2 regions of the Candidatus Pelagibacter bacterium nBUS_25 genome follow, and region 2 is predicted to be linked to the other one. Evidence: riboswitches for the same ligand, from Rfam matches in the RefSeq annotation. Region 2 holds a riboswitch; the other holds the start of a gene.
What was found. A riboswitch is a leader RNA that binds a small molecule or an ion and turns the genes downstream of it on or off. The one in region 2 is predicted to bind glycine.
Positions count from the first base shown of each region.

Region 1: another riboswitch for glycine. It lies ahead of ACIJYH_RS00525 (malate synthase G); the one in region 2 lies ahead of gcvT (glycine cleavage system aminomethyltransferase GcvT).

Region 1 is NZ_CP172846.1:99,661-104,101, reverse strand. Features, by position in the region: gene secA (preprotein translocase subunit SecA) at 1-1,150, shown strand, start outside; gene ACIJYH_RS00530 (acetyl-CoA carboxylase carboxyltransferase subunit alpha) at 1,154-2,251, opposite strand; glycine riboswitch at 2,353-2,442, shown strand; gene ACIJYH_RS00525 (malate synthase G) at 2,522-4,441, shown strand, end outside.
Region 2 is NZ_CP172846.1:952,722-957,162, forward strand. Features, by position in the region: gene gcvP (aminomethyl-transferring glycine dehydrogenase) at 1-859, opposite strand, end outside; gene gcvH (glycine cleavage system protein GcvH) at 860-1,240, opposite strand; gene gcvT (glycine cleavage system aminomethyltransferase GcvT) at 1,237-2,343, opposite strand; glycine riboswitch at 2,421-2,510, opposite strand; gene ACIJYH_RS05110 (DMT family transporter) at 2,534-3,412, opposite strand; gene ACIJYH_RS05115 (biotin-dependent carboxyltransferase family protein) at 3,412-4,356, opposite strand; gene ACIJYH_RS05120 (5-oxoprolinase subunit B family protein) at 4,349-4,441, opposite strand, start outside.

The sequences.
Region 1 (4,441 bases), 510 kb from region 2:
TAAACATGTTGTATTAAATGCTAAAAATCATGAGAATGAAGCAGATATAATAGCTAATGCAGGTAAAGAAAAATCAGTAATTATCACAACAAGTATTTCTGGAAGAGGGGTAGATATTCAGCTAGGTGGAAGGAAAGGGTCTATAGAAGAGGTTCAACTTAAAAAAGATAAAAACAAAATAAAATCTTTAGGTGGGTTATTTGTAGTTGGAACTGAAAGAATGGAGTCAAGGAGAGTTGATAATCAAGCAAGAGGTAGAGCAGGAAGACAAGGCGATGAAGGTAGCTCCATATTTTATGTGAGTCTTGAGGACGATCTAATGAGAATTTTTGGATCAGAGTCTATGAATAAAATGCTAGAAAAATTAGGGCTTAGGAATGGAGAAAGCATTGATCACCCATGGATTAACAAAGCACTAGAAAGAGCTCAACAAAAAGTGGAAGCTAGAAACTTTGATATTAGAAAAACTTTAATTAAATTTGATAATGTTTTAAATGATCAAAGGCATGTCATATTTTCTCAAAGAAAAAATGCAATGAATAGTCTAAATATATTTGACTACTCTGATGAATTTTTGGAAGAAATAATTCAAGATATCATTAAATTAAAAATTCAAAATTTATCAAATCCTAAAAGTAATGAGTTTAGTAATCGTCTGAAACAGATTGTTGGTAAAAGTTTTGATGAATTAGAATTGAAAGAATTAATTTCTGCAAAAGATGAAGAAATAAAAGAAAAAATTATAAATAAATTTTCAGACTCAAGAAATGAAAGAATTAAACTTTTAGGTGAAGATCATGCAAAAGAAATTGAAAAAAGAATTTTTTTACAGTCAATAGATTTAAATTGGAAATCACATATTCAATATTTAGAACAACTAAGACAGGTGATTGGGCTTAGATCTTATGGGCAACGGGACCCCTTAATCGAGTATAAAAAGGAAGCTTTTGATCTATTTTCAAATTTATTAAATAAATTAAAATTAGATTTTGTAACTATATTAATGAATTTAAAAGTTGTTACAGAACAACAAGAAGAAAACAAAAAAACAATGGTAGATCAAATTAAAAGTGGGAAAAAAATTGGTAGAAACGAACCTTGCTCATGTGGCTCTGGAAAAAAATTCAAACATTGCTGTGGTGCTTTATAAATTTTAAAATAAAGTAAAGGCAATAAGCAATAAAGCTATGCCAACAATTGTAGAGCCTATTAAAAATCTTTTTGATTTTAAAATTTTATCAAAATTATTACTTTTAACTGTCAGAGTGCTTAAATCCTCAGAGTTACTTATAAATCCTTTATTTCTTCCAATTTTTAAAAATTTATTTTTTCTTTCATTCATTATTTCTTCAGATGATAGATCTTTAAAATAATTTAAATTTTTTGATATAGAGTCTCTTAGACCTTCTAACATTTGATCTCTATCTCTGTGAGCGCCCCCTAATGGTTCAGGAATTATCTCATCAATAACTTTTAATTCTAATAAATCTTTTGCTGAAAGTTTCATTGCTTTTGCGGCATCAAGCATTTTTTTAGGATCTCTCCACAAAATAGTTGCACATCCTTCTGGGGAAATTACTGAATAAATTGCATTTTCTAACATAATCACTTTGTTAGATGACGCTAACGCTATTGCACCTCCAGAACCCCCTTCACCAATAATAATTGCTAAAGTTGGAACACTTAGTTCCATGCAACACTCAATTGATTTAGCTATAGCCTCTGCTTGACCTCTTTCCTCAGCTCCAACACCTGGATAAGCTCCTGGTGTGTCTATAAATGATATTATTGGAATATTAAATTTATTTGCTAAATTCATTAATCGAATTGTTTTACGATAACCTTCGGGTCTCATCATTCCAAAATTTCTCTCAATTCTGGTTTCTAAGTTCTCACCTTTCTCTTGACCTATTACTAAAACTGAAGTGCCATTAAATTTAGCAAATCCAGTTAAAACAGATTTGTCCTCACCATAAAAACGGTCTCCCGACAAAGAAATGAAATCATCAAACAAATTATCAATGAAAAACTTAGATTTTGGTCTGTCCTCATGACGAGCAACCATCGTGGTTTGCCAAGGATCAAGGTTTGAATAAATATCTTTTAATTTTTTATCAAGCTCAGCTTGTGTACTAGATATTTTTTGAGTGTCTACCTCAGAAAGACCATCTTGATTATATGGATCTTTCAATTTTTCTATCTCAGATTCTAAATTTTTAATGTCTGTTTCAAAATTGAGATAATTTTTCATGGAGTATTTATAATAGAATTTAAATTATAAAAAAGGCAATAAAATGTTAATTAAAATAATTATTAGCAATATTAATTGACTTAATATTTTTTAAGGATACAAATTTCACATCGGGAGAGACTAATTAACTTTTTAGCGCCGAAGGAGCAACCACCCCGGAAACTCTCAGGCAAAAGGACCGATCGAAGCATAACACTCTGGAAAGAGATTGATTTCCGCCGAAGGAGCAAAACTCTCAGGCAAAAATACAGATGGGGTAACAAAAGTGCTATGCCAGATAAATATATAAACATTCATACTCTCAAAGTTTCAGAAAGTTTGTTAAATTTTGTTAATCAGGAGCTATTAACAGATACAGATATTTCATCTGATAAATTTTGGTTAGGGTTTGAGAAAATTGTTAATGAACTTGAGCCTCAAAATAGAGAATTAATAAACTTTAGACAAACTTTGCAAAAAAAAATTGATGATTGGCATATTAAAAACAAAGGTAATGAAATTAAACTAGATGAATATAAAAAGTTTTTATATGAGATTGGATATTTAAAAGAAGAAGGAGAAGATTTTTCAATAGAAACTGAAAATGTAGATGAAGAAATAACAAAAATAGCAGGACCACAACTAGTCGTACCAATTATGAATGCGCGCTATGCTCTTAATGCGGCAAATGCAAGATGGATGAGTTTATATGATAGTCTATATGGAACTGATGTTATAGAGCAATCTGAAGATAGTGTATCTGAAAGGTACGATCCTTTAAGAGGAGAAATGGTTATTAAATATTCAAGAGATTTTTTAGATAAGCATTTTCCACTTAAAAATCTTAGTTGGCACAAAATTACGAGTATTGCTATTAAAGAAGGTAAGTTAAAAACCCTAAAGGGTGCTGACATATTTGATCTAGCTGAAGAACAAAAATTTATTGGTCATAGAGGTGAGGCTGATAATCCTTCAGCAATTATATTGAAAAATAATAACTTACATATTGAAATTTTAAGAGATCCAAGAGCTTTTAGTGCTCAACAAGATCATGCTGGGATTAGTGATATAATTTTAGAAGCTGCTGTCTCAACAATTTGTGATAACGAAGACAGTGTGGCTGCAGTAGATGCTGAAGACAAAGTTGTTTGCTATAGAAACTGGCTTGGATTAATGAAAGGAAATCTTAAAACACAATTTGAAAAAGATGGTAAATTATTTGAAAGAAAACTAAATCCAAACAGAAGTTATATTTCAAAAGATGGAAAAGGACTTAAGTTACATGGAAGAAGTTTATTGTTGGTTAGAAATGTTGGTCATTTAATGACTAACCCTTCGATAATTTTAAGTAATGGTAACGAAGTGCCCGAAGGTATTATGGACGCATTTATAACTGTTGCTGCAGCAATTCATGATTTAAAAAATAAAACAAATTCAAGAACTGGATCAATCTATATAGTTAAGCCAAAAATGCATGGACCAGATGAAACTGAATTTACAGACTTGATTTTTTCTAAAGTTGAGGAAGTGTTGGGTTTAAAAAAATACACTTGTAAAATAGGAATTATGGATGAAGAGAGAAGAACATCATCAAATTTAAAAGAATGTATAAGAACTTTAAAAAATAGAGTTTTCTTCATTAATACTGGATTTTTAGACAGAACAGGTGATGAAATGCACACTTCAATGGAAGCTGGACCCATGATTAAAAAAGGAGATATGAAATCCTCTAAATGGATTTTGGCATATGAAAATAACAACGTTGATGTTGGGCTAAAATGTGGCTTATCAGGAAAAGCTCAAATTGGAAAAGGAATGTGGGCAATGCCTGATAAAATGAAAGATATGATGGAGCAAAAAACAGGACACTTAAAAGCAGGAGCTAATTGTGCCTGGGTTCCCTCTCCAACAGCAGCTGCCTTACATTCATTACATTATCACGAAATCAATATCTTTGATGAACAAAAAAATATTACAAAAAGAGAAAAAGCAAAATTAGATGATCTTTTAACAGTTCCTGTTGCAAATAGACCAAATTGGTCAGTAGAAGAAATAAATAGTGAAATATCAAACTCTGCACAAACATTACTTGGTTATGTAGTTAGGTGGATTGATCAAGGGGTTGGATGTTCTAAAGTTCCAGATATAAACAACATTGGACTGATGGAAGATAGAGCAACACTTAGAATATCTTCACAACATATTGCTAAC
Region 2 (4,441 bases):
TGTATTCATCTTTTGTAGCAAAAAATGCTGCGTGTGGGCCACCATAACCCATTGGAATACCAAATCTTTGTGAACTTCCTACAGCGATATCTGCTCCTAATTCTGCAGGTGTTTTTAATTTTGCAAGAGCTAGCAAATCACAAACTAAAACTGCTTTACCATTTTTTTTATGTATTTTACTTATTGCTTCACTAGGATCTTTAATATCTCCTAATGTACCAGGATAACTGATTATACCACAGATAATCTCATCTTTGATATCAGTCTCCTCATCACCAATAATTATTTCTACCCCTAAAGGTTCGGCTCTTGTTTTAATGACTTCAATTGTTTGTGGGTGACAATTTTTTGATACAAAAACTTTATTTGAGTCTGTCTTAGATATTCTATAGCTTAATCCCATGGCCTCAGCCGCGGCTGTTCCTTCATCTAAAAGTGAAGCATTAGCTATATCCATACCTGTAAAATCAATAATCATCTGTTGAAAATTCATTAACATCTCAAGTCTACCTTGAGCAACTTCAGGCTGATATGGTGTGTAAGAAGTATACCACCCTGGATTTTCTAAAATATTTCTCAATATAACGTAAGGAGTGTAGGTTCCGTAATATCCCATTCCTATAAAACTAGAATAAACTTTATTTTTTTTTGAAATATTTTTTAATTTTCTGAGTGCTTTATATTCGGAATTTGGATCTCCTATCTCTAAATCATCTTTTAATAAAATGTTTTCTGGTACGGTATTTTTTATTAACTCATCTAGATTTTTATACCCTAACTCTTTAAGCATAATATCTTGCTCTTCAGTAGAGGGGCCGATGTGTCTTTGAATAAAATCTTTTTGAGCATTTTTTAACATTTAACTACCACTTTCTTTTGCAAATTTGTCATATTCATCTTTGTTCATTAAACTATCTAGTTCATTTTTATCTTTAATTTTCAATTTGAAAAACCAAGCTTCATTTTCTGGATCTGAATTAATTTTACCAGGATCGTCAACTATTGATTGATTATTTTCCATTACTTCACCTGATATAGGTGTGTAAACATCGCTTGCAGCTTTAGTTGATTCTACTACACCCGCATTTCCATCTTTTTCAACAGAAGTACCTACGTCAGGTAATTCTACAAATACAATATCTCCCAACATTTCAGTTGCATGTTGGGTAATACCTATTGTGCCAACATCCCCTTCTATTTTTATCCACTCATGTTCTTTAGAATATTTAACTTCACTCATTTAGTTGCTCCTTTCACATAACTTTTTTTATAAAATGGTAATCCACAAATATTTGCTGGATGTTTTTTTCCTCTTACCTCAAGAAAAACTTTTGTATCTTTTTGAGAAAATTCTTTTTCAACATAACCCATTGCAACTGGTCCATTCAAGCTTGGTCCAAAGGTACCACTAGTTACCTCACCAACAACCAACTCATCTTCATTGAAAATTTTTGTTTTCTCCCTTGCAATCAATCTTCCTTCTGGTTTAATGCCAACTCTAATTTGTGGAGTACCCTCATTAATTTGATTTATAATTTTATCTGAACCTATAAACCCACCATTTTTTATTCTTTCTTTAGATATTGCCCATTTAAGATTGGCTTCGATTGGAGTTTTATCCAAACCCAATTCATGGCCATATAAACACAGTCCAGCCTCTAATCTCAATGTATCTCTAGCGCCAAGTCCTATAAGCTGAGCTCCATTTTCAAGTAATTTTTTTGTAAACTCTTCAGCAAAATCATTGGGGATTGATACTTCAAAGCCATCTTCACCAGTATAACCTGATCTAGTTACAAATAATTTTTGATCTTTGTAATAAAACCAATTTCCTGACATAAAATTTAGGTCTTTTGCTCCATTAAGAATTAAATCTAAAATCTCTACAGACTTAGGTCCTTGTATTGCTATTAAAGATCTATTTTCTTCTAAATTCATCCTATATTTATCGTTAAGTAATTTAGATATAATTTTAAAGTCATTATCCTTGCAAGCAGCATTTAATATTATTAGATAACCGCCACCTATTTTTGTAATAATCAAATCATCATAAATTCCAGCATTTTCATTCATTAAAAAACTATATTTTGATGAATTTACTTTTAAGTCTTTTAAATTTAGTGGAAAAATTTTTTCTAAATCTGCGGTTAGACTATCATCACCATAAATAAACAATTGCCCCATATGCGAAACATCAAAAATGCCTGAGTGTGTTCTTGTAAATTTATGCTCTTCAACAATACCTTTGCTGTATTGTATTGGCATTTCATACCCTGCAAATTCTACAAATTTAGCTTTGTTGTCTTGATGAAGTTTGTTTAAAGATGTTTTTTTTATTTCCATACTAACTCTTTGTACCCATCTGTATATTTGCCTGAGAGTTTTGCTCCTTCGGCGAGAATTTAATCTCTTTCCAGAGTTAATATGTTACGGTCCATTTTACCTGAGAGTTTCCTGGGTGGTTGCTCCTTCGGTGTTACAAAATTTGTAATCTCTCCCGTTAATTATCAATTTATCAACTATTTACAGATGGTCAATGAGAAATACTTTTTTTACGCATACTTAATAGTGAATAAAATTGAACTAATACAGCAAAAATAATTATAGCTCCTCCTATCAACCCAAACATAGATGGTCTTTCACTAACAAATATAAAGGCCCAGATTGGTCCCAAAACAGATTCAGACAACATTATTATTCCAACCATAGCTGAAGGTGTGGTTCTTGCTCCAGTTGTAATAAATATAAATCCTAATCCAACTTGAAAACAGCCACCTAGAAAACCTAGGAAAATATCATGCGGTGAAATCATTATTTCTGTTGAAAGTAAAAAACCAATAAAGCATGAACATATACCTGCTACAAATTGTGCTGGAACCATATCAACTGTTGGAAATTTTCTCACAATAATAATTAAAACTGCAAAGGTGATAGGCATTGTAAATGCTGCAAGATTTCCTGAAAGCTCACCTGGTGTTAATGAATTTCCCACCATTAACAAAACGCCTGATATTGCTAAAATAATTGATGTTAACGTAATTGCAGAAATTTTTTCCTTAAGAAAAAAATAGCCAAATATTGCGAGAAATAAAATTTGAAGAGATATAATAAAATTCGTATTAGCAACTGTCGTGTTATACATTGCAAATACATATCCACAGAAACCAAAAGATAAAATAATTCCACCAATAAACCCTGGTAAACCAGAGTCTTTAAATGCTCTAAAAGTTTTCTTCTTATAAATGATTATTAAAAAAGCTAGAACTGTCAGAGAAAAAAATAAGGATCTCCAGAATAAAATTTGCCATAAAGTTGCACCTTCAAATGACTTAACTATAAGTCCACCAAAACTTAAACAGCAAGCACCTAAAAATACTAATAAAGGTCCTGGTAATTTTGTAATTATATTCATTAAATTTGTGAAATTAAATTTTGAGTTTCCATTTCATACAACTTAAACAAAGTTTCTGCATCAGATAATTCTATTTCTTTGAATTTTATTTTTGACCCAGGTGATATTTGAACCAATCTGTCATAATCAACACTAGCCACAACTCCTATTTTTGGATAACCCCCTATTGTTCCATGGTCTGATAGCATTATAATTGGATTACCATCTGCTGGAACTTGAATTGCCCCCTTTAATAAACCTTCAGATTTAATATTTGTATTAACAATGTTTTCTATTTCAGGACCATTTAGTCTCATACCCATTCGATCAGATAATTTTGATACTGTAAATTCCTTTTCAAAAAAAATTTTTTTTCCTTCTTCAGAAAAATAATCGAAATTAGTTCCTTTTATAACTCTTATATTTTCTACTTTTGAGTTTAAATAATTAGTTTTCTTTTTTTGTTGATTAGTGTTTATTTTTGAAATGATTAATTTTTGATTATGCTCTAATTTTTTACCCTCGTTAGAACCAATGTTGGCCTTAGTATTTATTGAACAGCTACCCCATTGTAATTTTAAATCAAACTCCCCACTAACAGCCAAATAGCCATAAACAGATTTGTTGGTTGATAAAATGTCAATCTCATCTCCATTTTCTAATTGATAATTTTCATAACAATTACCCTCTATTTCGTTATCCTTTTTTCTTATTTTAAAAACTACATCTCCAGCCACAGCTATAGTAATATTGTCTCCACTATACTTTAATGAAGGACCTTGATATGCAAACTCGATAACTGGTAAGTCTAATTTATTACCAACTAGTCGATTAGCTAATAGATAATTTCTATTATCCATGGCTCCACTGAAAGGAATCCCTATATGGTATAAATTATTTCTTCCCATGTCTTGAAATGTTGTATTTATACCAGCTCTTATTATTTCAAAATAATTGTTACTCATTATAATTTTTATATTCTTCAAATGTTATTTGTTTAAATTTTACAGTGTCACCTGGGTTAATTAAATTAGGATCTTTTTCTTTTGA